Regions from separate parts of the Cupriavidus sp. 01T418 genome, predicted to be linked through region 1. Evidence: predicted binding sites of a transcription regulator. Region 1 holds the regulator's gene; the other holds the start of a gene.
The links. Region 1 encodes HrcA, which represses chaperone genes, less so after heat shock. Its sites were predicted from a motif close to TTAGCACTCNNNNNNNNNGAGTGCTAA; they were not measured.

Region 1 (11,968 bases):
ATAGCCGATGCCCCCCATGGCGGCCAGCGCCAGCACCTTGCGCCAGCCCGGCAGGCTGACCCCGCGCAGGCGCATCGCCACCGCCAGCGCGAGCGCCGCCAGCACGAAGCGCACCGCGAGCAGGCCGTAGACGTCGGCGCCGGCGGCATAGGCAAAGCGCGCGAAGATCGCCATGGCGCCGAAGGCGCTGGCCGACAGCGCGATCAGCAGCACGCCGGCGAACTGCTCGCGGGCATGGTGGATGCTCGGGCGGGCACTGGCGGGGGAAGAATGGGAAGCGGACATGGGGGCGCGCGGAAGAGGGAAAGCCCGGCGGCGCCGGGCAACGCCGCATTCTAGTGGCTGGCGGCCTGAATCGGACAGCGCTGCGCGGGCCAGCCGGCGCTGCGCTGCAGCAACGGGACGGCTCGTTTACAATAGCGGCATCATGTTCAATCCCTCCCGCGAAGAAGTCCGCCGTTTTTTCTGTGAAGCCTGGCAGAAGCAGCGCGCTGGCAATGTCCTGACGCCGCTCGAAGTCATCGCAGTCGACTGGATCGGCGAACATCCCGAATACCACAGCCTGCTGACCGACACGGAAGGCGCGCTGACCAAGGATTACACCCCCGAAGGCGGTCAGACCAATCCCTTCCTGCACCTGTCCATGCACCTGTCCATCTCCGAACAGGTTTCCATCGACCAGCCTCCGGGCATCCGCCGCGCCTATGAGGCCCTGGCCCAGCGCCTGGATTCGCCTCACGAGGCGCAGCACCAGGTGATGGAATGCCTGGGTGAAATGCTCTGGCAGGCACAGCGCACTGGCCTTCCGCCCGACGCGGAGCAATACATCGCTTCGATCCAGCGACGCGCCAGCCGCTAGGCCGCGCTAGCGTCAGGTGGCAGGTTAATCACCGGCCATGGCGAGAGACTGCCGGACTACAACCGCAAGCTGCCGTGCCATTCCGGCTGGGGTACGCCGCTTAGCCCGCCAATGGCTTGCCGCTGGCCTTCAGGCGGGCGTTGGCCACTGCCGCGGCAAACTGGCCCTGGCCGTGCCAGCCGGTAGCCCGCCCCAGCTTCTTGCCCTTGTGGAAGAACATGAAAACCGGGATGCCATGCAGGCCGAAGCGCTTGCCCAGTTCGGGATGCGCATAGACGTTGGCGTGCAGCCAGTGCAGTTCGAGGGCACGCACCGGTCCGGGATTGGCCAGCATGGCCTTCTTCGCCATCTCGCAATTGAAGCAGTCCACGCCCCAGAAGAACACGCAGACGAGCGCGTCCCCCGCAGCGGCGATGGCGGTATCGATATCGTCACCCGCGACCTCGCGCATGCCGAACGCCTCGAAGGCGCGGTGATCCAGGTGCGCCTCCGCGTCGGCGGCGGGGGTGGCGGCATTGTCTGGCTTGATGGACATAAGCTGCTCCGGCAATGAAAAACGCCCGGGCCAGCGGCACCGGGCGTAGCTTGTGCCGGCCAGAGGGGCGGACAGCGAAAGGGACTGTGCTTATTTGGGCGCCGCCACGGTGACCAGCGCCGGACGCAGTACACGATCGGCGATCATGTAGCCGCGCTGCAGCACCGAGACCACGGTATTGGGCTCCTGCGGAGCGGGCACCACGGAGATGGCCTGGTGCCGGTGCGGGTCGAATTTCTCGCCCACCGGGTTCAGTTCGACGATCTTGCCCTTCTCGAAGGCGCTGGTGAGCTGGCGGCCCGTCAACTCGACCCCTTCGCGCAGCTTGGCGATATCGCCGGAGCCGTCGGCCAGTGCAGCCTGCAGGCTGTCCATCACTGGCAGCAGGTAGTCGGCAAAGCTCTCGATGGCGAACTTGTGCGCCTTGGCAACGTCCTCCTGGGCACGGCGGCGGATGTTCTCGCCCTCGGCCGTGGCCCGCAGGAACATGTCGTAGTGCTCCTTGGCCTTGGCTTCAAGCGCGGCCAACTGGGCTGCCACGCCGCCTGCGGCGGCGTTCTCGGCCTGGCCGGCCGGGGCGGTGTTCAGCTCCTCGCTAGCGGGCGTGGGCGGCGGCGTGGTGGATGGCGTCTGCTTCTGTTCTTCCATGTCGATCCGTATCAATGCAAGGACGCGGCCTGCCTGGTCGCAGGCCGCCGGTTGGTCAATCGGCAAATATAAGCCTGCAAGTGGTGGCAGGCCTCTGATTTTCAAGAGTGCACCGGGACGGTGCGGTGAAACACAAGGTTACAAACAGGAGTGCGCCGAAATAGGGGCCATATTGCATTGCCGCAGCGCCCCCCCTAAGATGAAATCATATAAAAATGATAAAAATAACGGGACTCGAAGATGCATCACAAGTCAGGTCACTCCCGGAAGGTTAGCCATGCATAAGCTGCCTGTTCTGACAGTTTGCCTACTAGCCGCATTATCGGTGATGACAGCCTTCATCTGCCTCTCCGGCGCCCTTACGCCGCGAGACACCGAATACGGCAGTGCCAAGGCAGTGTTCAAGCACTACATCGTTCCCTACGTTCGCTGACACGGCCGGGCGGGTTCGGGCGAGCGCCTGCGCGGCTTGTCCTGGCTCACCCCTTCACGCCGTCGATCTGGCGCCGGTCGCGCTTGGTCGGCCGGCCCTGCAAGCGCGATGCCGGTTCCACGTTAAGCCGCCTGTTCTCGGCATCTTGCCGCCGGCGAGCCTCGCTGGCCTCGGTTTCCGCATACAGTGTCTGGGCAACGGCTGCCGGGCCGCGCGCGCCGGCGATGCCCTTCACCACCAATTCCCAGCGCTGCTGGTGCGCCTCCAGGAAGATCGTGTCGCCCGGCCTGACCTCGCGCGAGTTCTTGCAGGCCTGGCCGTTGACCTGGACCTTGCCGCGCTCCACCGCCTCGGCCGCCAGCGAACGCGTCTTGAAGAAGCGCGCGCACCACAGCCATTTATCGATGCGCAGACGGGCATCGGCCTCGAAGGATACGTTCATGCCATCACTTCCATGTCGTTGGCCAGGCGCCGGTCATGCCGCCGCCCCGCGGGTCTGGGCTTGCGTGCGCCGGGCTTCGAGCTCATGCGGATGGGGCGGCCGCAGCGGCCAGCCTTGCAGGTGCTGCAAGCCGATTTCGGCGAGTCCGGCGATCCAGCTTTCCGCATCGTTGAGGCAAGGAATGTAGTGAAATACCTTGCCGCCAGCCATCTGGAACTCGGAGCGCCCTTCCATGGCGATCTCCTCCAGCGTTTCGAGGCAGTCTGCCGGGAAGCCGGGGCAGAACACGTCGACCCGGCCGGTGCCGACTTTGCCCAGTTCCTGCAGGGTGGGCGCGGTATAGGGCTGCAGCCACTCCGCCTTGCCGAAGCGCGACTGGAAGGTGACCTGGTACTGCCCGGGCTGCAAGCCCAGCGCCTCGCCCAGCAGGCGCCCGGTCTTGAGGCATTCGCAGTGGTAGGGATCACCCAGCTCCAGCGTCCGGCGCGGCACCCCGTGAAATGACAGGATCAGCTTGTCGCCGCGCGCGAAATCCGGCGTGCCGTGTTGCGCCCAGTATGCCCCGACCTGCTGGTGCAGGGCCGCGATATACGCCGGATGGTCGTGAAAATGCTTGACCAGCCGCAACTCGGGCTGGTTACGCCATGACTTCAGCACCCGGAACACCTCGTCGAAACCCGTCGCCGTGGTGGTGCCGGAGTACTGCGGGTACATCGGCAGCAACAGGATGCGTTCGGTGCCCTGGCGGCGCAGCGCTTCCAGCACCGAGGCGATCGACGGGTTGCCGTATCGCATGGCGCACGCCACCGTCACCGCATGGCCATGCTGGTTGAGCAACAACTGCAAGGCGTGGGCCTGGCGCTCGGTATGGACCAGCAGCGGCGATCCGGTCATATGCGCCTCGCGCAGCCAGATCGATTCGTACTTCATCGCGGAAGCGCGCGAACGCAGCGGCAGGATGATGCCGTACAGGATCGGCAGCCACGCCGCGCGCGGGATTTCCACGACACGCGGATCGGAGAGGAACTGCTTGAGATAACTGCCGACCGCCTTGGGCGTCGGCGCATCGGGCGTGCCGAGGTTGATCAGCAGGATCGCCGTACGCGGCGCCTGGCCATGCTGGTAGGCCGGTTCGGGAGTAAACGTCATGCAATTTCCGGTGTGGCGGGGCGGCGCGGGCACAGGGCGCGCGGCCGCCAGGTCTCGCCGAGCTGACAGGATGAAGGGGACAGGCAGTCTGTGAGACCGGGCCAGGACAATACTAGTTCTGGCTGAGCGCGCTGGACAACAGGCGCGCGGTAATGTCAACGATCGGGATCACCCGTTCGTAGGCCATGCGGGTCGGACCGATCACCCCGAGGGTGCCGACGATCTGCCCGTCGACCTCGTAGGGCGCGGTGATGACCGCCATGTCTTCCAGCGGCACCAGCTTGCTCTCGCCGCCGATGAAGATCTGCACGCCCTGGGCGTGGCTCGAGACATCGAGCAGCTTGAGCAGGCCGGTCTTGTGTTCGAAGACGTCGAACAGCTTGCGCAGCTTCTCCATGCTGGACGAGAGGTCTTCCACCTCGAGCAGCTTGCGTTCGCCGGAAATAAAGACGTGATCGTCCTCCTCCTCCTCGGCCATGGCGCTGCTGCCCGCCTCCACCGCCGCCTGCATCAGCTGCGACATATCCATGCGCAGCGCCTGCAGTTCGCCGCGCAGGTGGTTGCGCACATTGTCGAAGCTCATGCCGGCAAAGTGCGAATTGATGAAATTGGCGGCTTCGACCAGTTGCGACGGGGAATATGGCAGCTCGGTCTGGATGATGCGGTTCTGCACATCGCCCTCGGGCGTGACGATGATCAGCAGGATGCGCTTGTCGGAGAGCCGCATGAACTCGACCTGGCGGAACGCCTGGGCGCGGCGCGGCGTCATTACCACACCGGCAAATTGCGACAGGTTGGACAGGGTGTGCGCCGCCGAGGTGATCATCCGCTGCGGCCCCATCTGCTGGCCGCGCAGCTGGCCCTGGATCTTGCCCGTCAGCTCGGCCAGGTTGAGCGCGCCTTCCAGCGACTGGGCGGTCAGCATGGTGTCGACGAACAAGCGGTAGCCGCGCGGCGTCGGAATGCGCCCGGCCGAGGTATGCGGACTGGCAATAAACCCCATCTCCTCCAGATCCGACATCACATTGCGGATCGTGGCAGGCGACAGATCGAGCCCGGAGTACTTCGACAAGGTCCGTGAGCCCACGGGCTGCCCCTCGGCGATGTAGCGCTCGATCAGGGTTTTGAGAAGCGTTTTCGCACGTTCATCCATGATGTTCCCGATTTTACGCAAGTTTACCGCGTTCGGGCGGCTCATCCGTGTTCCGGCCGGGCCGGGGGTGCCGATCTGCTGACAATGGCGGCGGCGATATGGTCTAATCCCGGCATGTCCTCGCTCCCTACGCCCGGCGCCACGCGCGCGCCCTTTCGCACCGTCGCCCTGATCGGCAGGTACGCCACCGCCGGCATCGAGGGGCCGCTGGAAGACCTGGCCGCCTGTATCCTCAAGAACGGCCAGGATGTGGTGTTCGAACGCGAGACCGCAATGGCCACCGGGCTGACCGACTATCCGACCCTGGCGCCCGACGAGATCGGCAAGCATGCCGATGTGGCGGTGGTGCTGGGCGGCGACGGCACCCTGCTGGGCCTGGCGCGCCAGCTGGCCGGCTACCCGGTGCCGTTGATCGGCGTGAACCATGGGCGCCTCGGCTTCATGACCGACATCCCGCTGCAAGACGTGCAATCGGTACTGCCCGACATGCTCGCGGGCCGCCACGAATCCGAGACCCGCATGCTGCTGGAGTCGCAGGTGGTGCGCGACGATGGCGTGATCTTCTCCGCGCTGGCCTTCAACGACGTGGTTGTCAACCGTTCCGGCATCTCCGGCATGGTCGAGCTGGCGGTTTCGGTGGACGGCCACTTCATGTACAACCAGCGTTCGGACGGCCTGATCGTCTCGACGCCGACCGGCTCGACCGCCTATGCGCTGTCGGCGGGTGGCCCGATCCTGCACCCCACCCTGTCGGGGCTGGTGCTGGTGCCGATTGCCCCACACGCGCTGTCCAACCGCCCGATCGTCCTGCCGCACGACGCCGAAGTCTCGATCGAAGTGGCAACGGCGCGCGACGCCAGCGTCAACTTCGACATGCAGTCGCTGACCTCGCTGCTGCCTGGCGATCGCATCGTGGTCCGCCGTTCGGCCAAGACCGTCAACCTGCTGCACCCGATCGGCTACAACTACTACACGACTCTGCGCAAGAAGCTGCACTGGCACGAGTACCCGAGCGAAGACAACCGGCTCTGATCCGGCCCAGATCCGCCCCTGAACCGAACCCACGATGCTGCGCAGCCTGTCCATCCGCGATTTCGTCATCGTCGATACGCTCGACCTCGACTTCTCCCCGGGCTTCACCGTCTTTACCGGCGAGACCGGCGCCGGTAAATCGATCCTGATCGATGCGCTGGCCCTGGTGCTGGGTGAGCGCGCTGACGCCGGCGTGGTACGCGAAGGCGCCGCCCGGGCCAGTATCAGCGCCACTTTCGCCACCCCCGCCGGGCTCGATGCCTGGCTGGCCGAACACGACCTCACCGGCGACGACGGCACCGTGCTGCTGCGCCGCACCGTCGATGCCGGCGGGCGCAGCAAGGCCTTCATCAATGGCGCCGCCGCCACGCTGGGCCAGTTGCGCGACATCGGCGACCGCCTGGTCGACATCCACGGCCAGCATGCCCACCAGTTGCTGTTGCGCCCGGACGCGCAGCGCCTGCTGCTCGATGCCCACGCCGGCCTTGCCGCCCAGGCCGGCGCGGTCGCCGAGGCCTGGCGCTCGTGGCGCGCCTGCGTGCGCCAGCGCGAGACCATCGAGCACCGCTCGCGCGAGATGCAGCTCGAACGCGAACGGCTCGAATGGCAGGTCGGCGAACTCGAAAAGCTGGCGCCGCAAGCCGGCGAATGGGAAGACATCCAGGCTGAATACAACCGGCTCTCGCACGCCGCCGGGCTGATCGAGGGCAGCCGCGCCGCGCTGGAGGCGTTGTCCGAAGCCGATGGCTCGGTGCTATCGGGGCTCAACAGCGTGGTGCAGCGCCTGCGCCAGCTGGAGAACGTCGATCCTGCCCTGGGCGACGTGCTGGCGGCGCTGGACCCGGCCCTGGTGCAGGTCGAGGAGGCCGCGCACTCCCTCAACCGCTACGTCGACCGGCTCGATCTCGACCCGGAACGCCTGCAACTGGTGGAGGCGCGCATGCAGGCGCTGCACACCACCGCGCGCAAGTACCGGATGCCGCCCGAGCAACTGCCGGACGAGCTGCTGGCCCGCCGCCGGCAGCTCGACGACCTCCAGTCCGCCCAGGACCTGAACAAGGCGATGGCGCGCGAGGCCGCGGCCCGAGCCGCCTACCTGACCATCGCCCAGCACCTCGGCGCCGCCCGCAAGGTGGCGGCGGAAAGCCTGTCGGCCGCGGTCACGGATGCCATGCAGGGACTGTCCATGGCGGGCGGCAGCTTCGTCGTGGCGCTGCACCCGCTCGACGAAGGGCAGAGCCACGGCCTGGAACAAGTCGAATTCCTGGTGGCCGGCCATGCCGGCGTGAGCGCGCGGCCCCTCGCCAAGGTGGCCTCGGGCGGCGAACTCGCCCGTATCAGCCTGGCGATTTCGGTGATCACCAGCGAGGCCGCGCCGACCCCGACCCTGATCTTCGACGAGGTCGACACCGGCATCGGCGGCGCGGTGGCCGAAGTGGTGGGCCGCCGGCTGCAGGAGCTTGGGCGCGCCCGCCAGGTGCTGTGCGTGACCCACCTGCCGCAAGTCGCCGCCCAGGCCGGCGCCCACCTGCTGGTCAGCAAGGAGACCAGCCAGCCCGAAGGCATGGGCTCGGTCACCCGCTCGCGCATCCGCGCCCTCGACGCCGCCGGCCGCGTGGTCGAGACCGCCCGCATGCTGGGCGGCACCACCGTGACCGCCACCACCGTGCAGCACGCCGAGGAGATGCTCGCGCAAGGCGCGCGCGGCGCCACCGGCACGGCCCGGGAGCGCCGTTCGCGCCGGGCCGCCAGTTGATTGCCCGCGTCACCGCACCGGGCCGGTAACCGGTAACCATCCAGGAGTCTTTCCATGTCAATCGGCAAACTGCCGCACTCACGCTCACTGGCTCGCCCGCTGCTGATCACTGCCGCCTGCGGCCTGCTGGCCCTGCTCGCACTGAGCGCTTGCCAGGCGCAGCAGCGCCCCTATGCGCCGCCGGCCAACAGCATCAGCGCAGACCGCGCCGTGGGCGACATCATGGTGCGCTTCAGTGCCCCGCCCGTGACCGGCTCCGAAGAGGCCGACCGCCTGCTGGAAGCAATCACCGGGCCAATCCGCTTCGTCGTCAAGCGGCCCATGTCGGGCGGCGTCTGGCTGGTCACCGCCATTTCGTCATCCGCCGATGCTACGGTCGACCAGGCCGTGGCCACGCTGCGCGCTGCGCCGCGCATTGAAGTGGCCGAACCGGACCGCGTGCTCAAGCCGAATCGCACCATGCCCATGGGCCGCGACATGCCGCCAAGCTGAGGCTGGCGGGCAGGTTGTTGTCGATTTGCAGTCGATTAGCCTGACTTGAGTGCGCCATCCCACAGTTTTTTGCGGATGCCGGGGTAATGTTTCTAGAAGTAATTCGTCGAGAGAATTCGAAGTATTTCCATTTCACAAGTTTGCGTTGTTTGTTGTAGTGGCGAATATGGCGCATCAATTTTCGCTGGCCATGGCGCTCAGCCCGACCAGGCGACAATGGCAACACCGGGTCTTTGCACCGCGATCAGTCCGACGCGGGTTTAACAGAGGAAGGTAGACATGCAGCAACGGCTACACCGGTCTTGCAACGCGAAAAGCGTAACGCGCCTCGGCGCCCTGCTGCTGGCGCTGGGTGCCGCCCTCTGGCTGGCGGCACCCGCAGCGGCCAGCGCGACGCCCGGCCCCGCCGCGCGCCCGGCGCCGCCCTACAGTGGCAACTTCATCGTGCGCTGGCGCGACGGCAGCACCAAGGACGCAAGCAGCGGCGGTGCCGCCAGCGCCCAGGTCGACCGCATGCTGAGTGTGCAGCAAAGCACCGGCGTGGCGCTCTCGGTCAAGCGCCAGATGGGCGGCAAGCTGCAATTGCTGAGCGTCGCCGGCAGCCATGCCGCCGATCCCGAAGCCACCGCCGCCAAGCTGCGCCAGGACCCGCGCATCGCGGAGGTGGTGCCGGACCGCTGGCTGCACCTGCACGACACCGTGCCCAACGATCCGGATTTCGCGTTCAACCAGACCTACCTCGGCACCCCCGGCCAGGTGGCGGGTGGCGTGAACCTGCCGCCCGCATGGGACCGCACCCACGGCAGCAGCAGCCTGGTGATCGCGGTGGTCGATACCGGCGACCTGCCGCATCCGGACCTGGCCGCCCGCCTCGTGCCAGGCTACGACTTCATTACCGACCCCATCATCTCCAACGACGGCGACGGCCGCGATGCCGATGCCACCGATGCCGGCGACGGCGTGCCGGCCGGATTCACCTGTCCAGGCGAATCGACGCCCACCACCACGGCCACCACCAATAGCTGGCATGGCACCAGCGTAGCCGGGACGCTCGGTGCGCTCACCAATAACGGACAGAACATCGCGGGGGTGGACTGGAATGCCCGCATCCAGCCGGTGCGCGTATCCGGCCGCTGCGGCGCGCTGCTGTCGGACACCGTGGACGGCATGCGGTGGGCCGGCGGCCTCTCCGTGCCCAATGTCCCGGCCAATCCCACTCCCGCGCGCGTGGTCAACGTGAGCCTGGGCGGCGGCACCTGCTCCGGCATCGAGCAGCAGGCCGTGAACGACCTCGCCGCCAACGGCGTGGTGGTGGTCGCCGCCGCCGGCAACAGCGCCGGTGCGGTCGAGGCGCCCGCCGACTGCAGCGGCGTGGTGGCCGTCACCGCCCATGCCAACGACGGTGAGAACGCCAGCTATGCCAATGTGGGGCCGCAGGTCGCGCTGAGCGCGCCTGGCGGTGGCTGCGGCAATTCCAAGGTCGTGCAGGGCAGCAACGGCGCTACGTGTTCGGTGGCGCAGTCCTTCATTCGCGCCCTCTCCAATGACGGCACCACGTCGCTTGGCAACTACAACGTCATCGACGCCCAAGGCACGAGCTTTGCCGCGCCGCTGGTGTCAGGTGTGGTGGCGCTGATGCTCGCAACCAATCCGGCGCTGACACCCGCCCAGGTGCTTGCCACCCTGAAGAGTACCGCGCGCGCCCATCCGGCAGGCACGTTTTGCACGACCACCTCCGGCGCCGGCAGGTGCGGCGCGGGCCTGCTCGATGCCAACGCGGCCATCATCGCCGCCGCACAGGTCGTCCAGCCACCCCCGCCACCCCCGCCTGCTGCCACCCCTTCCTCGGGTGACGGTGGCGGTGGCGGCGGTGCGCTTTCGTGGCCGCTCGCCCTCGGCCTGGGTGCGCTTGGCTTGCTGCTGAGCTGGTTCGGACGGCGCGGCCAGCCGGCGAAATCGCGCTGATCGAACGGCGCTGGGCCGAGGCCGGGCAATGGGCAATGCCCCGCCTCGGCCGCTCATCCTGCCGCTGGCACGCCTATGCGGGCGGCTGGCCGTGACGGCGCTGCCACCACTCCTGCAGCAGCCACAGCGCCAGGCCGGCCACCGCGCCAGCCGCGTGCGAGATACGCACTACGCCGAAGCCCCACTGCGCATCGAATACCACCGGCGCGAGCCACGACTGCTCAAGCCAGGTCTTGACCAGCACGCCGAGGCAAAGCAACACGCCAGACACGCGCGACACGCCGCTGCCGGCCAGCAGGCGCAGGCCGCCCCACAGTGCCAGCCCGTGCAGCGCCCCGGACAGCCCCCCATACCAGCCCACCGACGGCACCCGGCACAGCGCCAGCTGGACCGCTACGCCGCTGGCAACCAGCACCGCCAGCATCGCGCCGGCACGCGCCTCGCGCCCGATCAGCAGCATCAGGCCCACGGCGGCCAGCAGGTCGGCCAGCCAGTGCTGCCAGCCGAGGTGGACCCACATCGCCGTGAACAGCCGCCACCATTGGCCGGCCACGCCGTGGCCCATGACCGCGTCGCGCAGGTAGAGCCCCTGCGCATGCAGCCAGGGTACGAAAGTGAAAGCGGCGCTCAGGGCGGCCAGCGCCGCCAGCGTGCCCAGCAAGGCCGGCCAGCGCGCGGCGCCGGCCGCGGGCGGGTTCATCTGCCGGCGGCCGCCGCCGGCTCGCCGAACACCGCCTGCCAGAGCGCGCGCACCTGCGCCGCCTGCGGCGCCACGGCCTCCGGCGCGACACGCGCGTGGACCTGGCCGTCCAGGCGCAACTGGTGCTGGCGCGCGCGGAATACGCGATACGCGTCGCCCACCTCGCGCGCCAGCCCGGCATCGATCAGGCCAAGCTCGCCGGCGGTGCGCAGCAGCGCGATATTGCCGGCATTGCGCGTCAGCGCGGGATGGCGGTGGCTGTGCAGCAGCACGAGGTATTGCACCGTGAACTCGATGTCGACCATGCCGCCACGGTCGTGCTTGAGGTCGAACAGACCGCTTGGGTTCGGATGTCCCTCGGACACCTTGTGGCGCATGGCGACAATTTCGTCGCGCAGCGTGGCGGCATCGCGCGGCTGGCGCAGGATCTCTTCGCGCAGGCTTTCGAAGTGCGCGCCGATCGCGGGGTCGCCCGCGCAAAAGCGGGCCCGCGTCAGGGCCTGGTGCTCCCACACCCAGGCCGTGTTGTCGCCCTCGCGCTGCTGGTAGCGACGGAAGCCTTCGAAGCTGGTCACCAGCAGGCCCGCCTCGCCGTTGGGGCGCAGGCGCGTATCGACGTCGAACAGCGTGCCGGCGGCGGTATGGCTGGTCAGCCAGGTGATCAGCCGGCGCGCATAGGCGGCATAGACGTCGGGCGCGCGTTCGTGTTCATCCTCGTAGAGAAAGATGATGTCGAGGTCCGAGGCATAGCCCAGTTCCTTGCCGCCCAGCTTGCCATAGGCGATCACCGCAAAGCGCGGCTGC
Region 2 (19,440 bases), on a different contig from region 1:
GAATGACATCAAGTCGCCGACCCTGATGGGACACGTGATTCATCACGCAGTGCTGCGCGCCGGCATCGAAGCAGGTGAAGTGGAAGACGTGGTAGTCGGCACCGCCATGGCGGCGGGTACGGCGGGCTCGAACATCGGCAGGTTGGCCGCGCTTGCAGCGGGACTGCCAGCCACCGTGTCTGGCCAGACCATTGACCGGCAGTGCGCCTCCGGGCTCATGGCAATCGCGACAGCCGCCAAGCAGATCATGGTCGACGGGATGGATGTCGTCATCGGTGGAGGACAGGAGAATATCTCTGCCGTGCTGCAGCCATTTTTCAAATGGATAGGCGACACGGTGGATCGCGAACTCGTGGACCGCGTGGAACATGCCTACGTTCCCATGCTGGAAACCGCGGAGATCGTTGCGAAAAGGTATGGCATCAGCCGGGAAGCGCAGGACGCCTATTCGTTCGAAGCCCAGAGGCGCACGGCTATTGCACAGGAGAAGGGCCTGTTCGATGCCGAGATCGTACCGATCACGACCAATATGGCCATTACCGACAAGAAGACCGGAGCCGTCTCGCATCGGCAGGTCACGTTGGACAGGGACGAAGGTAACAGGCCCGATACGACGTTCGAAGGGCTGGCCAAGCTTGAGCCGGTAGTGGAAGGGGGATGCATCACCGCCGGGAACGCCAGTCAGTTGTCCGATGGTGCGTCGGCGTGCGTGCTCGTCGAGCGTGCTCTTGCCGAGCGGCGGGGACTGACGCCGCTGGGTGTATATCGCGGCGTCGCGGTAGCCGGGCTGGCGCCCGAGGAAATGGGGATCGGCCCGGTCTTCGCCGTACCCAAACTGTTGAAGCAGCACGGGCTGAAGGTGGACGACATTGGCCTGTGGGAGCTGAACGAAGCCTTTGCTTGTCAGGTGCTCTACTGTCGTGAAAAGCTGGGCATCGATCCCGCGAGGTTGAACGTCAATGATGGAGGGATTTCCATCGGCCATCCGTTCGGCATGACTGGCTCCCGTCTGGTGGGTCACGCGCTCGTCGAGGGAAAGCGGCGGGGGGCACGCTACGTTGTGGTCACGATGTGCGTTGGCGGCGGAATGGGTGCTGCCGGCCTGTTTGAAGTGCTCTGAGCCGTGGTGGTTTCACAGGACACTGCATCGCTTTCACTATTCCCGGCAGGTTCGTATCGCGCGTAGCGCAGGAAGTCCGAGCGGCATGCGCGGCGGGTTGAAGCCGGAACGAACCATTGCCGCCATTTCATCCCATTCAACTCAAGCAGCACGCCAAAATTATGACAGTCTACGAAAGCCCCGTTCGTGATTTTCAGTTCGTCCTGCATGAACTTCTCCAGGTTTCGGAAGTGTTCAAAGCTTGCGGTCAGCCGGAGTTCGATGTCGATGTTGTCAACCAGGTCCTTGATGCGGCCGGCGTTTTTTCGAATGAAGTGATCGCGCCACTGAATGCCATTGGCGACACTGCGGGATGCCGCCTCGACAGTGAGGGAAAGGTCTCTACACCCCCCGGGTTCGTGAACGCGTATCGCCAGTTTTCGGAAAGCGGATGGTGTGGCCTTGGCTGCAGCCCGGAGTATGGGGGACAGGGATTCCCATCGGTGATCGATAGCGCCGTCACCGAGATGCTGAGCGGCGCCAACATGGGATGGGCGGCCTATCCGGGTATGTCACATGCGACGTACGTCAACATCGAGGCGAATGGCTCGGAGAAGCTGAAGGCCCAATATCTTCCAAAACTGGCATCGGGTGAATGGGCCGGCACCATGTGCCTGACCGAGCCGCACGCGGGAACCGATCTCGGCTTGTTGCGCACGCGTGCAGTCCCCGTGGGAGACGGCGGCTATGAGATCACGGGCACCAAGATCTTCATCTCGGGCGGCGATCACGACCTGACGGACAACATCGTGCATCTCGTCCTGGCGCGGTTGCCGGATGCTCCGAAAGGCGTGAAGGGCATCTCGCTCTTCCTGGTCCCCAAGCTCCAGGTGGGCAAGGATGGATCACCAACCTGCCACAATGGCGTGACATGCGGGAACGTCGAGGAAAAAATGGGCATTCACGGGAATTCAACCTGTACGCTCAATTTCGACAACGCGATTGGCTGGTTGCTTGGCGAGGCGAACAAAGGTCTGGCGGCCATGTTCGTACAGATGAACCACGCCAGAATCATGGTTGGCATTACCGCAATCGGTGTCATGCAGGCTGCGTATCAGAAGGCGCTGGCCTATGCAAAAGAACGCGTGCAGGGTCGTACGGGTGGCAATCTGGCGAATATGACGGCAGATCCCATCGTCGGGCACCCGGATGTCCGGCGCATGTTGTTGACGCAGAAAGCGTACGTCGAAGGGCTGCGCGCCGTCGCATTGTGGACGGCTCAGTTGAGTGACATGCAACGCATCCATCCGGATCCCATGGTGCGCGAGCAGGCGACTGATTTTCTCGGGCTGATGACGCCGGTGTTGAAGGCTATGGCAAGCGATGTCGCCGTTGAATCGACACTACTCGCCATGCAGGTTTATGGTGGGCATGGGTACATCCGGGACAACGGCGTAGAGCAGCATCTGCGGGACGTGAGGATCGTCGGCCTGTATGAGGGAACAAACGGCGTACAGGCGATGGATCTGTTGGGCCGGAAAGTGCTTGCGGACGAGGGCCGGCGCCTGGCGAAGTTCCTGCAGGTGGTCTCGGCGTTCGTCGACGAGCATGGCGGCGTAGACGCGCTCAAGGCATTCACGCAACCCCTGGGTGACTTGATCCGCGAAGTGGAGGCCACTACCAGGGACATCTTCTCGGATGCGACGGGCAACACGCACACGGCAGGCGCTGCCGCTGCACCATTCCTGCGTCTGCTTGGACACCTGGTGCTCGCCTGGATGTGGGCTCGCGCGGCGGCGATTGCCCTGGGCAAGCTCGAGTCTGGCGATCCGATCTACACCGCGAAGCTGTCGACTGCACGTTTCTACTACCAGCGTCTGCTTCCGGAAACACTGGCATTGTGCGCCGAGATTCGCGCGGGGGCGGCAGTGGTGATGGAGGCAGATGTCGAGTTGCTGTGATGCCGGTTCACCGTGGTACTGCGAGCAGAATGTATTCTGGCAAACCAAACGGTGGCGCAACTCGATGAGCCAGCCGATCCGTTCGCCCGTTGTAGCAGATTGCCCATTTTCGACCTTCTCCAGACCCTTGGTCGAGTTTTGCGAACGTCTCTGCCCAATTCAAAAGCGGCGGCTCCGGATTGCTCGAAGCGGTCCCGACGCGTGCCGGTGCCACGCAAGGCTTCTTCATCGAATCGCCGTCTGCGAATCCACCGCCCGTCGTTCTCTACCGAGCCACACGTACAGTTTCCGCATGTAGGCGCGCAAGAAATCGTTCGATGAGGCCCCCCCGCGAGCCATCTCGGCGGAAAAAAAACGCCAACCCGTTATGGGTTGGCGTTTTGCCTGGGGGTTTTACTGGTATCAGAACTGGTTCATGGTGTTGTCTTTACCCGCCGCTTTCAGGGCCGCTTCGCCGCTGAAATACTCCTTGTGATCGTCGCCGATGTCCGAGCCGGACATGTTCTGGTGCTTGACGCAGGCGATGCCCTGGCGGATTTCCTTGCGCTGCACGCCAGCCACGTAACCCAGCATGCCCTGGTCGCCGAAGTATTCCTTGGCCAGGTTGTCGGTCGACAGTGCGGCGGTGTGGTAGGTCGGCAGCGTAATCAGATGGTGGAAGATACCTGCTTCGCGCGACGCGTCGGCCTGGAAGGTCCGGATCTGTTCGTCGGCAAGCTTCGCCAGTTCGGTCTGATCGTATTCCACGCTCATCAGTTGGGTGCGCTCGTATGCCGACACATCCTTGCCCGCGGCCTTCATCGCGTCATACACCTGCTGGCGGAAATTCAGGGTCCAGTTGAAGGATGGGCTGTTGTTGTACACCAGCTTGGCATTCGGGATGACTTTGCGAATCTCGCTGACCATGCCGCCGATTTGGGCGATATGCGGCTTTTCGGTCTCGATCCACAGCAGGTCGGCGCCGTTTTGCAGTGCGGTGACGCAATCCAGTACGCAGCGCGCTTCGCCCGTGCCGGCGCGGAACTGGAACAGGTTGCTAGGCAGGCGCTTGGGGCGCAGCAGCTTGCCGTCGCGCTTGATGATGACGTCACCATTGCCCAGCTCGTCGGCCGACAATTCCTCGCAATCGAGGAAGGCATTGTATTGATCGCCCAGGTCGCCCGTCGTGTTGGTCACGGCGATCTGCTTGGTCAGGCCAGCTCCCAGCGAGTCGGTACGGGCCACGATGATGCCGTCATCCACGCCCAGTTCCAGGAAGGCGTAGCGGATGGCGCGGATCTTGGCCAGGAAGTCCTCGTGCGGCACGGTGACCTTGCCATCCTGGTGGCCGCACTGCTTCTCGTCGGACACCTGGTTTTCGATCTGAATGCAGCATGCGCCCGCTTCGATGAACTGCTTGGCCAGCAGGTACGTTGCTTCGGCGTTGCCGAAACCCGCGTCGATGTCCGCGATGATGGGCACAACGTGGGTGACGTGGTTGTCGATTTTTTCCTGGATGGCGGCCTTGGCAGGTCCTTGGGCAGCATCCAGTTCGCGGAACAGGCCGCCCAGTTCACGGGCGTCGGCCTGGCGCAGGAAGGTGTACAGCTCGCGGATCAGCGCGCTGACGGAGGTTTTTTCATGCATCGACTGGTCCGGCAGCGGGCCGAACTCGGAGCGCAGCGCGGCCACCATCCAGCCGGACAGGTAAAGGTAGCGGCGGTCGGTGCTGTTGAAGTGCTTCTTGATGGAGATCATTTTCTGCTGGCCGATGAAGCCGTGCCAGCAACCCAGCGACTGGGTGTACTTGGACGAGTCGGCATCGTAGGCGGCCATGTCGGCGCGCATGATCCTGGCGGTGTACTTGGCGATGTCCAGGCCCGTTTTGAACTTGTTCTGGGCACGCATGCGGGCGGCATACTCGGGGTTGATGGCATTCCATGCGCTGCCGTGGTTCTCTTTCAAACCAGCAACTGCCTTGATGTCGTCTTGATACTGGGCCATACGATATTCCTAAGCGCGTTTGAAGAAAGGGTTGCGTGTGCCGCTACGAATGTCGAAGCAAGCAGCGTGGAATCATTGTATGGCGCCTCTGGCGCATCACGGTGGAGTCTTATATAAGACATAAGAGTTTGTTTATCCTTATTTTTCAATGAGATAGGCAATGAATTTCGTGATGTGGAACGCGTTTTCGAGGAACGAAAACAAAACGCTGCGGAAATTCGGATGGAATTCCACAATGTGAAAAGCGCTTTCAGTTGTTAGAAGTAACGGCAAGCACAGATGGCTTGCGCAACGATAGTTGGGGGATTTTGTAGACGTCTGTCGAACGACGCCTTCGATGAACGCGGTGTCACCTTCCGCTGGAAGGACTACCGCGCAAAGGGACGCACCCGCCACAAGATCATGACGCTCGAAACCGGCGAGTTCATGCGCCGCTTCCTGCTCCATGTGCTGCCCGCCGGCTTCCATCGCATCCGTCACTACGGCCTGCTCGCCAACCCGGTGCGCCGCGCCAGTCTCGCCAAGGCCCGTGAACTGCTGGACGTCATGCCTGAGGCCGACACCCAGCCCGACGCTCCCGGGGTTGCTATCCCTGCGGTCTTCGTCTGCCGGCACTGCGGTGCGCCGATGATCGTCATCGAGCCGGCCATTGTGGGGCGGGTTGGGCGGCAGCAACTGGCCGCCAGGACACGGCTGGAGGGAACAGGGGGGCGATAACAAGCTGGCCTCTTGGGGGAGCCAGAGTTTCTGCCTTCAGTGCGTTGATGTTTCAGGGAAGCATATGGGTATCCCCGGCAGCCTGCGGCGGCAACTTGATTGCCAGCGCCTTGAAATCGCCGCTGGTTGCGATCGAACCCGCGTGCGCGACACCCTTTGGAATGATAATCAGGTCGCCCGGGCCGACCTCGCGCTGTTCACTGCCCAGCCAGAATGTGCCCTTTCCTGAAATGACATACTGGATCTCGTCGGCGCTGGTGTGGTAGTGCTTCGGAACGTTGCCCGATTGCACTGCAACGGTCCCTTGTGGCGTCGCCACCAGCCCTTTCGTACGTAGCGTGCCCATATTGGGAACCTGCGGTCCGATGTCTTCATTGCTCATGGCGACCAAGTTGATGATCTGCGGCGCCAATGTGGCGGGCGGGATTTGCGCGTGGGCCGGCGGCAGTCCCGTATGGGCTGTAAGGTAGCCACAGGCAAAAGCGATTGGGACAGCGGAAAGAGCGACAAAGCGATGCATATTCATCTCCCTTCGGTTGGTCTGCGAGCATTGGATCGCTACGATGCTTAATTCGTGCGATACGGCGGGATTGTCTCACCGCGATCCGCGCCCAGAATTGAGGGGAAACCCGCGAGCACTGAATCAATCGCTCGCCGAAAGGGGGCCACCCGAAGGAGATTCAGCGGCTCTGGCTGGCGGTTCCCGACCCTGAACTGCCGTTCGAGATCGCGCCACCGCAACGGCTGCTTCGAAGGTGCAACCGCCATTCGACCAATCAAGCTGGCCGGCGAGCAATCGGTGCCCTTTACGGCCACTCGAGCCCCCCCCCGCCATATCACTCTGTCCAAACCCGACGGGAGTTCGAACCCTCAGTTTCCCAAACGGACGCGCATGTGCGTCACCAGCCTCCGCCTCAGCCTGTTCGATCAGTGCCAGAATCTGCATGCAATGATCGTAATATCGCTCACCAGCTTCAGTCAGCGCGATGCGTCGTGTGGTCCTGTTGAGCAGTCGGGTTCGAAGGTGTGCTTCCAGATCCGAAACGGCGCGTGAGGCCTGGCCAGGAGTGGTGTCCATGCCGTTCGCCACCGCCGTGAAGCTCCCGGCTTCGACGACGCGCACAAAGACGCGCATGTCTTGAAGTATGTCCATGCAGAGCTCCCGATGCGAGTCCAACCGGCGAAGCGCGATAAATGACCTATCGCTACATCCCTTTGCAGGCGTGACAGTGTGCGCCGGCTGACCGACGCTTACGTTAAATCATCTCGATGGCGATGGCAGTGGCTTCGCCACCGCCGATGCAAAGGCTGGCAATTCCGCGCTTTCCGCCCGTTAATCTGAGGGCCGCAAGCAAGGTGACTAGAATGCGTGCTCCGGAAGCGCCGATAGGGTGACCGATGGCGCAGGCGCCGCCGTGTATGTTGACCTTGTCGTGATCGAGCGCCATGTCCCGCATGGCAGCCATCACGGCGACTGCAAATGCCTCGTTGATTTCCCACAAATCTACGCTGGACGTCCCCCATCCAATCCTGGACAGTAGTTTCTCTATCGCGCCCGCGGGAGCGGTGGTAAACAGTCTCGGCTCTTGAGCGTGGGTGGCGTGCCCGACGATAGCGGCCAGAGGCTTGATCCCAAGTCTCTCGGCACTTGAGAGGCGCATCAGCACCAGCGCGGCGGCACCATCGGAAATCGAACTGGAGTTAGCCGCCGTTACTGTGCCATCGGTCTTGAAAGCGGGTTTCAGACTGGTGATCTTGTCCAGTTTGGCTTTGCCCGGCTGCTCATCGTGCTCCACCAGAACATCGCCTTTTTTGCTGGAGGTCATCACGGGGGTGACCTCCCACGCGAAGGCACCGGACCGAATAGCGGCTTGGGCTCGTGTGGTTGACTTTATTGCGTAGGCATCCTGATCTTCTCGAGAAAAGCCGTAAGACTTGGCGCACTCTTCAGCGAAAATGCCCATTTGACGGCCGCGATCGAAATAAGCATCTTCCAGGCCGTCGAAGGACATATGGTCGAGAATCTGTCCGTGACCAAGGCGGAAGCCCCCTCGTGCCTTCGGGATGAAGTAGGGAGCGTTTGTCATGGACTCCATGCCACCCGCAACAATGACCTCGTTGCTGCTGGCCATCAGGACATCATGGGCCAGCATGGCGGCTTTCATGCCGGAACCGCACACTTTGTTGACAGTGGAGCAGACCACCGAGAGGGGTAGCCCGGCGCCGATGGCCGCCTGGCGCGCCGGGGCCTGGCCGAGGCCCGCAGGCAGCACACAACCCAGGATGAGTTCCTGCACCTCGTCGGCGCTAACGCCAGCGCGCTGGATAGCGGCCTTTACCGCAACGGCACCGAGCTGCGGCGCTGTGCAACTGGAGAGATCCCCCTGGAAGCTGCCAATAGGGGTACGGGCGACAGATACGATAACTACGGGATCTTTGGACATTGCTTATTCGCTGAAAAAATGGATGCGGTTTATTTGGCGGCCATACGGATGGCGCCGTCGAGGCGGATGACCTCGCCGTTCAGGTATTCATTCAAGAGGATGTGCTCCACCAGAGCGGCGTATTCGGCTGGCTTGCCCATCCGGGCTGGAAACGGCACCGTTTTGCCGAGCGCCTCCTGTACTTCAGCGGCCATGCCGAGCAACATGGGGGTTTCCATGATGCCTGGAGCAACTGTCATAACCCGGATGCCGCAGCGCGAGAGTTCCCGCGCGAGTGGCAACGTCATCGCGACAACGCCGCCTTTGGAAGCGGCGTAGGCTGCCTGCCCCACCTGCCCCTCAAACGCGGCCACCGACGCTGTGCAGATGATGACGCCGCGCTCGCCGGAGGTCTTTGGGGGGCAGGCACTCATCATCTCCGCCGCAATGCGGGTCATGTTGAAAGTACCAACCAAGTTGATATTGATCGTCCGGGCGAACGCGTCCAGCTTGTGGGTTCCTTCACGGCCGATGACCTTTTCCGCCGGCGCAACGCCTGCGCAATTGACGAGTCCCCTGAGGTGTCCCATTTCCGTGGCCGCTGCAAAAGCTGCCCGGGCGCTGTGTTCGCTGGCGACGTCGGTGGCAACGAATCGGGCATTTGGCCCTAGCTGTGCGGTGATGGTCTCACCTGCCTCGGGGTTGACGTCCGCCAGGACCACCTTGCCGCCCCGCTCGACGATCATCTTCGCCGTGGCCGCTCCCAGGCCGGAACCGGCCCCAGTCACTACAAAAACGTTGTCTCTGATCTGCATGTCCGTTTTCCTTTCATATGACGCTCCGCTAATGCATTCGGTACGCGGGCCCCTGACTGGCGTCTGGCGTCCGCTTCCCAAGCGCACCGCTAATCCGAATAAAACGTGGTGAACGAGCCAACCTCCGCTCTTTCCGTAACGAGGGTGTTCTCGATGCATGAGGCGTCCGCAAATCCAAGACTCATGCCGACAACGAACCTCTCAGTTTTCTCCAGTCGGAGTTGCTCCGAAATTACTTTGTGGTACTTCATAAATGCCGCTTGAGGGCATGTGCTCAAGCCATGGGCACGAGCGGCGATCATGATGTTTTGCAGGAACATCCCGTAGTCGAGCAGGCTACCCTGCTGCATGACGCGGTCGATTGTGAAGAACAGGCCGATGGGCGCGTCAAAGAATTGATAGTTGCGGCTGTGCTGGGCCTGCATTCGTTCCTTGTCGCCCTTTTCGATTCCAAGCAACCCATATAGCGTCCAACCGACAGCGCGTTTTCTTTCAAGGTATGGCGATATCCATTCGCGCGGGTAGTAGTCCCATTCGTCCGCGCATGTCTCGTCTAAGGCCGAATCGTCATTAACCCGCTGGATCGCAGCGCAGATGCGGTCTTTGGCGTGCCCCGTGACGACGTGTACGCGCCAAGGCTGGATGTTGACGCCTGTGGCGGCAAACCGCGCAATGTCCAATATCGATTCCACCGTCTCTCGAGGAACCGGCGTGGGCAGAAACGCCCTGACGCTGCGACGCGATAGGATCGCCCATTCGATGGCCTTGCGCAGCGCATCGGCATCCATCGCCGGTGGTGTGTCCCTTCTCTTCATCTGTCACTCCATTTGTCTCCACGGTCGGCAAACCCAGGCAACTCCCTTGAGCGGCAGCATTGCCTTTGCGAACAAGACTAGCGGGGCAGAACGGGACATGTTGTCTCGAACATGACAATCGGCATCCGGTAGCCGATCGTCTCTACGAACCGAAGGAGTGTCTTGTTCGGGACAGTTCCGGGCCAGCACAACGTTTAGATTGGATGGGGTAGCGCAAGGTTCGAGCGTTCCGATTCAGGGGTTGCACTGTGGCACCGCTTGTATCCGGGACACTTTCACATCAGACGAGGAGACACGACATGCCCACCCAAATCTACGAGCGCGGACTCGATCGAAACGAAGCCAACCATGTGCCGCTGACACCGCTGCACTCACTGGATCGATGCGCCGATTTATTTCCGGAGCATATTGCTATCGTGCATGGCGAGATGCGTCAGACCTGGGCGGCGACGCGCAGCCGCTGCCGCCGGCTGGCCAGCGCGCTCGTCCGGCGAGGTGTCAAGCGCGGCGACACGGTATCGCTCATTGCGCCTAATACGCCCGCGTTGGTGGAGGCGCATTTCGGGGTGCCGCTAAGCGGAGCTGTCCTCAACACGATCAACTGCAGGCTGGATGCTGACGGCATTCGGTTCATCCTGCTTCATGGGGAATGTAAGGTTCTTTTCGTGGATCGTGAATTTGCCGCCCTTGCTGCAGACGCGCTAGAGCAAGTTCCAGACAGGCCACTCGTGATTGACATTGCCGATCTCGAAGCGCCGCCGGCAGCATCGATAGGTGAGCTCGACTATGAGCAATTGCTTGGAGAGGGTGATCCAGACTTCAAAGGCGTATGGCCCACGGACGAATGGGAAGCTATCGCGTTGAACTTCACGTCCGGCACGACCTCCGACCCGAAAGGGGTCGTAGTCAGTCACCGAGGGGTCTACCTTATGAGCATGCTCCAGTTGACTGATTGGGGCATGCCGCGCGGGCCGGTCTATCTCTGGACCCTACCGATGTTTCACGCCAACGGCTGGTGCTTCGCCTGGGCAGTCACGGCAGCGGGTGGCACCCATGTCTGTCTGCGCAAAGTCAATGCCGCAGGGATATTTCGAGCCATCCGCGAGTACGGGGTCGACCATTTTTGTGCGGCGCCAATCGTCCTGGCCGCATTGGCCGACGCGTCTGCCAGCGAGCGTAGTCCATTGCCTCGCATCGTCCGCGTGCGCACGGCAGGGTCCCCACCCCCGGCAACCGTGTTGAGATCTGTCAGCGAGCTGGGATTCGAGGTTGAGCACGTATACGGCATCACCGAAGCCTCCGGCACGCCGGTCAGTTGCTTCATCCAGGCAGACTGGTGCGCATTGGCCAACGAGGAGCAGGCGCGCCTGAAGGCGCGGCAAGGTTATCGGGCCTCTGGACTGGAAGCCGTGCGAGTAGCAAATCCAACCACGCTTGAGTCAGTTCCTGCGGACGGAAAGACCGAGGGAGAGATACTGCTGCGGGGCAATGTCATGATGAAAGGGTATCTGAAGAACGAGGAATCTACGCGAAACGCCTTCGAGGGTGGCTGGTTCCACACTGGCGATATTGCCGTGGTACACCCGGACGGATACATGCAGATCACGGATCGTTGCAAAGACATCATCATTTCGGGCGGCGAAAATATTTCATCGGTAGAGGTGGAGGAAGTATTGCACCAGCACCCGGCCGTACTCATCGCGGCAGTGGTGGCGCAGCCCGATGCCAGGTGGGGTGAAGTGCCTTGCGCATTTGTCGAATTGAGGCAGCGTATCGATGCACCTTCTGAACGAGAGCTGATTACGTTCTGTCGAGAGCGGCTCGCTCACTACAAGTGTCCTGTGAGGATCGTGTACGGCGCGCTGCCAAAGACAGGCACAGGAAAAATTCAGAAATTTCGACTTCGAGCACTGGCTGGCAGCCGGGAAGCCATTACGAAGCTGTCTGACGCGTAGTCACATATGCGGCCTGGTCAATCTTCGGAATGCGCAAAATCTCGGAGCTCTGTTAGGTCAAGAATTCGAACTGAGCCATATTCAATCGTTAAAAGACCCGCATCAGCGAGCTCGTGAAGCGCCCGGTTGGTGTTCTGCCTGGAAAGGCCGGACAAACGTCCAATTTCTTCTTGCGAAAGACCCAGCGTCAGATCAGTGACGCCGAAGAGTTGCGGATTGAACAGTTCAGCGAGACAAAAAGCGACTCTTGCAGACGCTTTCTGCAAACGGAGGTTTCCAACCAGACCGACGTAGTATCCACACCGTGCATTGAGTTGATCGATGACAAATCGACTGAACGAATGGCTATTGTCAAGCAGCCACTCAAACGTGCTGTGCGGAATAAACCCGACTTCGCTGTCGCGCAGCGCTACCACCGAGTATGGGCGAGGTTCATCCTTTAATAGGGCTCCCTCGCCAAACCAGGAACCCGCCGGCACGCCGGCGAAGGTCGTGGCCCGCCCACCTTTCGAGACCGTATCGACTTTGACTAACCCTTCGATCACGCCTAGCCAATGATCCGCAGGGGCTCCGCGATGACAGACCAGGGCGCCGGCAGAATACGACCGTTGAAAGGCATCTTTCTGGACGCGAGCGAGTTGCTCCTGTGTCAAATTAGCCGACCAGGCGGAGCGCGATATGAAGCACTGCAACTCAACTGACAGGGGCATGGCCAAGTTAGGTTCGAAGGGTCCAGAGGCTCTAGTTTAACCATTTGCCGGCCGATGTTGCCCAATGACCCGATCGGCTGATATCTGCTCGAAGGTCCGGTCCGGAGCAGCAGCCGACGTTCGACCGAGCACTTGATGGCGTGGGCCAATGTCGGTAGATGGCCGGGAAGAGCCGTCCGCCGTCAGGTCGGCAAAAAGGTGGATCATCGGCCAAAGCAACCGAAGGTTCCTCTTCTCACGAGCGTCCGGTACAGAAGGTGAGTACGCCCGTTTCCAGACTCTTACTCCAAGCAATTCGTTCCACTGCTCAGGCTCGACCTTTCTGCGCTGATTCCGCGGGTCCACTTGCACTTCGGCACCAAGGCTGCTGCTCTGCGCGAATTCAACCCGGCATTGGTCCGTCAACGCATGGAATTGCTTCTACTTCCCGATCATCGAGGTGGATGACAAGCGCCACTACGCCGAGAGAGAAGATGCCTCGTCATCACGCTATGGCACGAGGGCGGCAGAGGACCGGCGACTTCGCCTCCAGGGGTCCGAGAATGCCGGTTCGGAGTCGCAGAATTCTCGGACACCTGCTGAGCCCAGCATGGCTGGAACGTCGGCCCGATTTCAGAGCGACTTACTGTTGACTTTTTCGAGCGCTGTGGCCTTTATCGGTTGGCTTGCCTGGCTTTGCCGACTACACCAAGGGCGTTTTGCCCACCTGCCCGATGAACTTCGGGCGCAACCGGCTTGCCGTGCTGACCTTTTTGCGACTCCGTCGGCTCGCGCCGGTGGCGCTGGGTTGACCCTCGCGCAACGAGTGCGTACGTGGATGCAACCTATTGATTTTTAATGAGTTGTCGGCCACGGACTTGCCGCCAATGCCCTGAGGAGTTCAAAGTTAAGTGAACAAAGTTCAAAGTTGAATGAATCTCGACACCAGCGACAGTAAACACGGCTTGAGGGTAAACACGTATCAAGTCGTTGACTTGAAAACGCAACCCCCCGTCCCTATAATTAGCACTCGTCGGGCATGAGTGCTAACAGGCCTCGTCCGGCGCACCAATTCTGCTGGCCGTCAGTGCTGGCGGTCATTTTTGTGAACCTAAAATCACTTTTGTACCAAGGAGTCCGTATGAATCTGCGTCCTTTGCACGACCGCGTGATCGTGAAGCGTCTGGACAATGAAACCAAGACCGCATCCGGCATCGTGATTCCCGACAACGCTGCCGAAAAGCCTGATCAAGGTGAAGTGCTGGCCGTGGGCCCCGGCAAGAAGGATGACAAGGGTGCCTTGATCGCGCTCGACGTCAAGGTGGGTGACCGCGTGCTGTTCGGCAAGTATGCCGGCCAGGCCGTGAAGGTGGACGGCGATGAACTGCTGGTCATGCGTGAAGAAGACATCATGGCTGTGGTGAACAAGTAATCCACGCATTCCATTCGTACAGATTTAGGAGATTCAGAACATGGCAGCTAAAGACGTAGTATTCGGCGACGCCGCCCGTGCCAAGATGGTCGAAGGCGTGAACATTCTCGCCAACGCAGTCAAGGTTACCCTGGGCCCGAAGGGTCGTAACGTTGTGCTGGAGCGCAGCTTCGGCGGCCCGACCGTGACCAAGGACGGTGTGTCCGTGGCCAAGGAAATCGAGCTGAAGGACAAGCTGCAGAACATGGGCGCGCAGATGGTCAAGGAAGTGGCTTCCAAGACCAGCGACAACGCCGGTGACGGTACCACCACCGCAACCGTGCTGGCCCAGTCGATCGTGCGCGAAGGCATGAAGTACGTTGCCGCCGGCATGAACCCGATGGACCTGAAGCGCGGCATCGACAAGGCTGTGGTGAACGCGGTCGAAGAGCTGAAGAAGCTGACCAAGACCACCACCACCAGCAAGGAAATCGCCCAAGTTGGCTCGATCTCCGCCAACAGCGACGAAGTGATCGGCAAGCTGATCGCTGAAGCGATGGACAAGGTCGGCAAGGAAGGCGTGATCACCGTGGAAGACGGCAAGTCGCTGGCCGACGAGCTGGAAGTCGTGGAAGGCATGCAGTTCGACCGCGGCTACCTGTCGCCGTACTTCATCAACAACCCGGAAAAGCAAGTTGTCGTCCTCGACAACCCGTACGTGCTGCTGTTCGACAAGAAGATCTCGAACATCCGCGACCTGCTGCCGGTGCTGGAGCAAGTGGCCAAGTCGGGCCGCCCGCTGCTGATCATCGCTGAAGACGTCGAAGGCGAAGCCCTGGCGACCCTGGTGGTGAACAACATCCGTGGCATCCTGAAGACCGCTGCCGTCAAGGCTCCGGGCTTCGGCGACCGCCGCAAGGCCATGCTGGAAGACATCGCCATCCTGACCGGCGGTGCAGTGATCGCTGAAGAAATCGGCCTGACGCTGGAAAAGGCAACCCTGCAGGAACTGGGTCAAGCCAAGCGCATCGAGATCGGCAAGGAAAACACCATCATCATCGACGGCGCCGGCGACGCAGCCTCGATCGAAGCACGCGTGAAGCAGATCCGTGCCCAGATCGAAGAAGCGACCTCGGACTACGACCGTGAAAAGCTGCAGGAACGCGTGGCCAAGCTGGCCGGCGGTGTTGCAGTGATCAAGGTTGGCGCAGCCACCGAAGTCGAAATGAAGGAAAAGAAGGCACGTGTGGAAGATGCACTCCACGCAACCCGCGCAGCCGTGGAAGAAGGTATTGTCCCCGGCGGCGGTGTGGCCCTGCTGCGCGCTCGCGCTGCCATCGCCAACCTGACCGGCGACAACCCCGACCAGGACGCCGGCATCAAGATCGTGCTGCGCGCCATGGAAGAGCCGCTGCGCCAGATCGTGCTGAACGCTGGTGAAGAAGCCTCGGTCGTCGTGGCCAAGGTCATCGACGGCAAGGGCAACTACGGCTACAACGCCGCCACCGGCGAGTACGGTGACCTGGTGGAAATGGGCGTGCTGGACCCGACCAAGGTGACCCGCACCGCGCTGCAGAACGCCGCTTCGGTCGCTTCGCTGATGCTGACCACCGACTGCGCAGTTGCAGAAATGCCGAAGGACGACTCGGCTCCGGCAATGCCGGGTGGCATGGGTGGCATGGGCGGCATGGACGGCATGATGTAAATCTGCCGGCCTGCCAAACGGCAGCCTGCTGTACCTGTAGTAAGCAAAAACCCCCGCTGGCGCGAGCCGGCGGGGGTTTTTGCCTGGAGCATGCGTTGCCGCGCCTGGCGTCGGCGGCGGCTGGCTTAAAGTTCCACCGTGAAGCACCAGTCGAAGGCGGGGTTCTCTGGTTCGCCTGTCTTGCGTCGCACGTAGCCACGCGGGTTGCACACCACCCGCGCATCATCGAGCCGGTAGTCGAACCTGGTGTGCGTATGCCCGTGGATCCACAGGTCGGCCTGCGCGACCAGGTCCGGCCGGCGCGAGATAAAGCCGCTGGAGACCAGGTCGTGGGAAAAGCGCGGGTCCAGGCTGCCAAGATCGGGCGCGTGGTGGGTCACCACCACCGTCTTGCCGTCGAAGGGCACGGCGAGTTGCGCGGCCAGCCACGCGCTGGCCGCTTCATGCCGCGCCAGTGCATCGGCGGTGGTGAAGCGGCGCCGCTGGCCATCCCCGTTGGCGATCTCGATCAGGCGGTGGTCCACCATCACGCCGGCGCAGGCCAGCATCGACTCCTCGCGCCGGGCGGCGCCGAACAGCGCGTAATCGGTCCACCAGGTGGTGCCGATCACGCGGACCGGCCCGCCCGCCAGGCCATCGAAATAGGCCACGGCGTCATTGAGCACGTGTATGTGCGGCGCCTCTTCGGCGGCCTCGGCCATGGCCGCATCGACCGGCTCGAAGGCGTTCTCGTAGTACTCGTGATTGCCCGGCACATAGACCACCGGCTCCGAAAAGGTGCGCGCGGCCCAGTCGACGCCGGCGCGGCCGTTGGCGATATCGCCGGCCAGCACGGTCAGGTCGGCGGGGCAGGAAGGGACCGACGCCGGTGTATCGTGCTCGAGGTGCAGGTCGCTGAGGATGCGGATCTTCATGAGGGCTCCATGCGGTCCGTGCGCCGCTTCAGGGCACGGTCATGCATGGATTCTTCAGAAAAGAGTGGGGTCGGTCAAGGCCGGGCCGCCATGGACGGGTTGGATACGGCGGGGTGCTGGTCCCGGTCAGGAGGCCCGCAAGGACTGCCAGCAGGATCAGAAGAATCCCGGTAATACGCGAAAGCGTACCTTGTCCCGATACGCCCGGTACTCGGGATCGTCGGACAGAAGCTTCTCTTCAAGGGTGATACGGCCACCCTGCAGTACGAATTGTCCAGCGTAGACCAGCACGTTTTGCAGTCCGAAGTTCGCAAGCAGGAAGCCAATGTCGGCAACGAGGTAGCCGAGATAGATCGGATGCCGTACGACCCGGTATGCACCGCTCGACACAATCCCGCGATTGGCTGGCAAAAGCCCGAACGAGTAGCGCAGCGTCACCTTCGCGAAGATCTGCCACGCAATCCCCGAGATCTGCAACGCGGCGCCGATCCATTCTGGCACAATCCGCACGCCTGGTGAGAGTTGAATCGCGAGGAAATAGTAGGTGGCAAACAGCGAGCAGAGTATGGCGACTGGATTCCAGTCACGCCGGGTCGGCACGCGCGCTACCAGCGACAGGCCGACGGTCAGGCATTCGGCCACCACCAGCAGGAGCAGCGTGATGCGGGTCGGGTCGGCACGCCAGTGTCTGTATGCGGCATAGGCGAAGACAGCGAACAACAACGCGGTGGCGAGTCGCAGGCACACCTCTAGCGCCACTTTGGAAACGCGCCGAATTAACAGCCCCGGTACCCCAGCCTCCACCGACTGATTGTCGAACATAGTGCCTCCAAGATTCGCGACTCTTATGGTCAATTCACGCTGGACTCTTTACTTGGAAATTCGCAGGATCTCCGAGGCCAGCTTTGAAAAGCATGGCTTGAGACCGTTGATGTTGGCGGCGTAGCAATAGACGCCGGCCGGTTGTTTGTTGTTATACAGCTTGGCATCCGTCGTGTTAGCCATGTTCTTGAGCAGGTCTGCGTCAAAGCCTCCGTTGCCATCCAGGCCGAGTGCGAAGATATATACGTTCTGGTTGCGCAGCGCCGTGGCCATCTCGACCGCCACATTGGTGGCCGCGTTGAAGACGTTGGTGGAGCTGAAGCTGTTGCCGACGGTCAACGGCACGCTTGTGCCGGCAATCGGGAATGACTTGTCGTTGGGATCGTGCACGTCGTAGTAGCCGGGCATCTGCTTGGGCAAGGGCGTCGTGCTTTTCGTGGTGGTACTGACGTAGGTGCCTGCCACGTTGTTGTTCACCGTGTCGCCGGTGGTTTGGGTGGCACTGCCGCCAAGGTTGGTACAGGGAGCCGGCATCCTGGTGTCTCGCTGGTCAACGATGTAGAAGCCGCTCGTACTGCCGCCGCTCTTGGCGCCGGTGATGCCGCCGGCGCAGACCGCCGTCGTGCTGTTGACCGGTGGCGCGGTCGAGTTGCTGCTCTTGCAGCCTTTGCCGTTCTTGTTGCAGGTAACCGTGGTGGTCGTGGTCGTTGACGTCGAAGTGGCGTTGACCTGGTATCGGGCAGCCAGGGTATTGGGTTCACCATCGGAGAAGAACACAACCACGCGCAGGCTGGAGGGATTCGTGGTGATGCTGTTGAGCTGGTCGCGGGCCTGCCACAGAGCCTCCGCATAGTTGGTCGTGCCGCCGTTGCCGAGGCCGCTGATCGTGCTCTTCATCGTGGTGCGATCGAAGCCGCGCGTGCTCGTACTGATCTTGATATCCGAAACGGCCCCGGCTGAGAAATGCACCAGGCCAACCCGATCTTCCGTGGGGCTGAACTGATCGAGGAAGCTGTTGGCATTGGCCTTGACCGTGCTCCACACGGGGCTCATGGAACCCGACGAGTCAATCACGAAAATCAGGTCAAGATCCTTGCGGATCGACTGCGATCTAGCCCCAACGGTGACGTTGTTGAGGTCCAGGACCTTCAGCAGCCTCAGCGGCATGATTGCCGACGCAGAAGGATTGATGGTGATAGCCCCCGAAGTCGGTGTGTCGAACTGCACAAAGTCGGACTTGCTGGTATCGAGGGAAGCTGTCGCGCCCAGGTAGCCGGAGGGAAAGTTGGCGTCGAAGAACTTCTGAGCGGCTTGCCTGGCGTTATCTGTCTGCTCTGCCTGGTCCTTGCCCGTGGTGACCGCCTTTGCCGCGGCGACGGCGGCGGAGTCGACCGCTGCATTCAGCTTGGCCTTGGTGACATAGGCCATGCCGGAGTCCACCGCGAGGCCGACGATGCCCAGCATCCCGAACATCAGCATGGCCACCATGATGGTGATCTGCCCCTTCTGCCTGACAGGAAGTTGTGTTTTCATGGCTGCTCCTTGTCGTTGGGTCAGAACGCGGTGACCGAATACAGGTTCGGGCCGAGGTTGGGCATTTTCAAAACGCCCATCGTCAGTCCCTTGAAGAACATGTCAAAGTTGTAGTAGGACTCGACGATGTAGGCGATCTGGCCATCGTGCAGCGAGCCGGTCATCGCGTTGGCGGTGGGCGCGGAAGCGCCGCCGGCCGGCAGGCCGCTGCAACTGCCGTCGCTTGCCCAGGAGCCACCACCATTGCCGCAGTTCCATACATTGCTGCCTGGCACCGTGCCGCCCAAGGTCCAGCCACCCGTCCAGCGGTACTGCTCGAGCACGATATTGCTTGTGCAGTAAGAACTGCTCCCACTACAGTTCCCCATGATCTTTGTGATGTAGATCATGCCGCGCTTGCTCATCTTCAGCGGGGGCGTGGTTTGCGCCAGGGAATTCATGATGTCCTGCGGCGTGTATGCCGAACTGCGCGAGACCAGGTTAGCGCCCTCGCGTGTCAGGCTCACCAGGATCAGGTTGGCCTGGATGGCTCGGGCGAAATCGATCACAGGCATCGCCAGGAAGACGAGGACGGGCAGCAGTATGCTGAATTCGATGG

Region 2: groES (co-chaperone GroES) is a predicted target of HrcA. The motif match lies at 13,481-13,507, and genes of this name have one in related genera.

What each region holds. Positions count from the first base shown of each region.
Region 1 covers NZ_JBFTQG010000002.1:280,494-292,461, reverse strand. The annotation lists gene AC1DQ3_RS03440 (DMT family transporter) at 1-285, opposite strand, end outside; gene AC1DQ3_RS03435 (DUF1841 family protein) at 428-859, shown strand; gene AC1DQ3_RS03430 (thioredoxin family protein) at 960-1,394, opposite strand; gene grpE (nucleotide exchange factor GrpE) at 1,485-2,042, opposite strand; gene AC1DQ3_RS03420 (RNA-binding S4 domain-containing protein) at 2,522-2,917, opposite strand; gene hemH (ferrochelatase) at 2,951-4,066, opposite strand; gene hrcA (heat-inducible transcriptional repressor HrcA) at 4,179-5,219, opposite strand; gene AC1DQ3_RS03405 (NAD kinase) at 5,334-6,251, shown strand; gene recN (DNA repair protein RecN) at 6,286-8,007, shown strand; gene AC1DQ3_RS03395 (hypothetical protein) at 8,062-8,499, shown strand; gene AC1DQ3_RS03390 (S8 family peptidase) at 8,779-10,464, shown strand; gene rrtA (rhombosortase) at 10,538-11,164, opposite strand; gene glnE (bifunctional [glutamate--ammonia ligase]-adenylyl-L-tyrosine phosphorylase/[glutamate--ammonia-ligase] adenylyltransferase) at 11,161-11,968, opposite strand, start outside.
Region 2 covers NZ_JBFTQG010000006.1:139,954-159,393, forward strand. The annotation lists gene AC1DQ3_RS09425 (acetyl-CoA C-acyltransferase) at 1-1,120, shown strand, start outside; gene AC1DQ3_RS09430 (acyl-CoA dehydrogenase C-terminal domain-containing protein) at 1,282-3,060, shown strand; gene AC1DQ3_RS09435 (isocitrate lyase) at 3,463-5,043, opposite strand; partial or broken gene AC1DQ3_RS09440 (transposase) at 5,392-5,760, shown strand; gene AC1DQ3_RS09445 (cupin domain-containing protein) at 5,813-6,280, opposite strand; partial or broken gene AC1DQ3_RS09450 (LysR family transcriptional regulator) at 6,602-6,913, opposite strand; gene AC1DQ3_RS09455 (acetyl-CoA C-acyltransferase) at 7,017-8,204, opposite strand; gene AC1DQ3_RS09460 (SDR family NAD(P)-dependent oxidoreductase) at 8,234-8,998, opposite strand; gene AC1DQ3_RS09465 (nitroreductase) at 9,088-9,813, opposite strand; gene AC1DQ3_RS09470 (AMP-binding protein) at 10,113-11,768, shown strand; gene AC1DQ3_RS09475 (Crp/Fnr family transcriptional regulator) at 11,786-12,478, opposite strand; gene groES (co-chaperone GroES) at 13,599-13,889, shown strand; gene groL (chaperonin GroEL) at 13,930-15,573, shown strand; gene AC1DQ3_RS09490 (metallophosphoesterase) at 15,699-16,487, opposite strand; gene AC1DQ3_RS09495 (methyltransferase family protein) at 16,644-17,309, opposite strand; gene AC1DQ3_RS09500 (vWA domain-containing protein) at 17,358-18,842, opposite strand; gene AC1DQ3_RS09505 (TadE/TadG family type IV pilus assembly protein) at 18,863-19,440, opposite strand, start outside.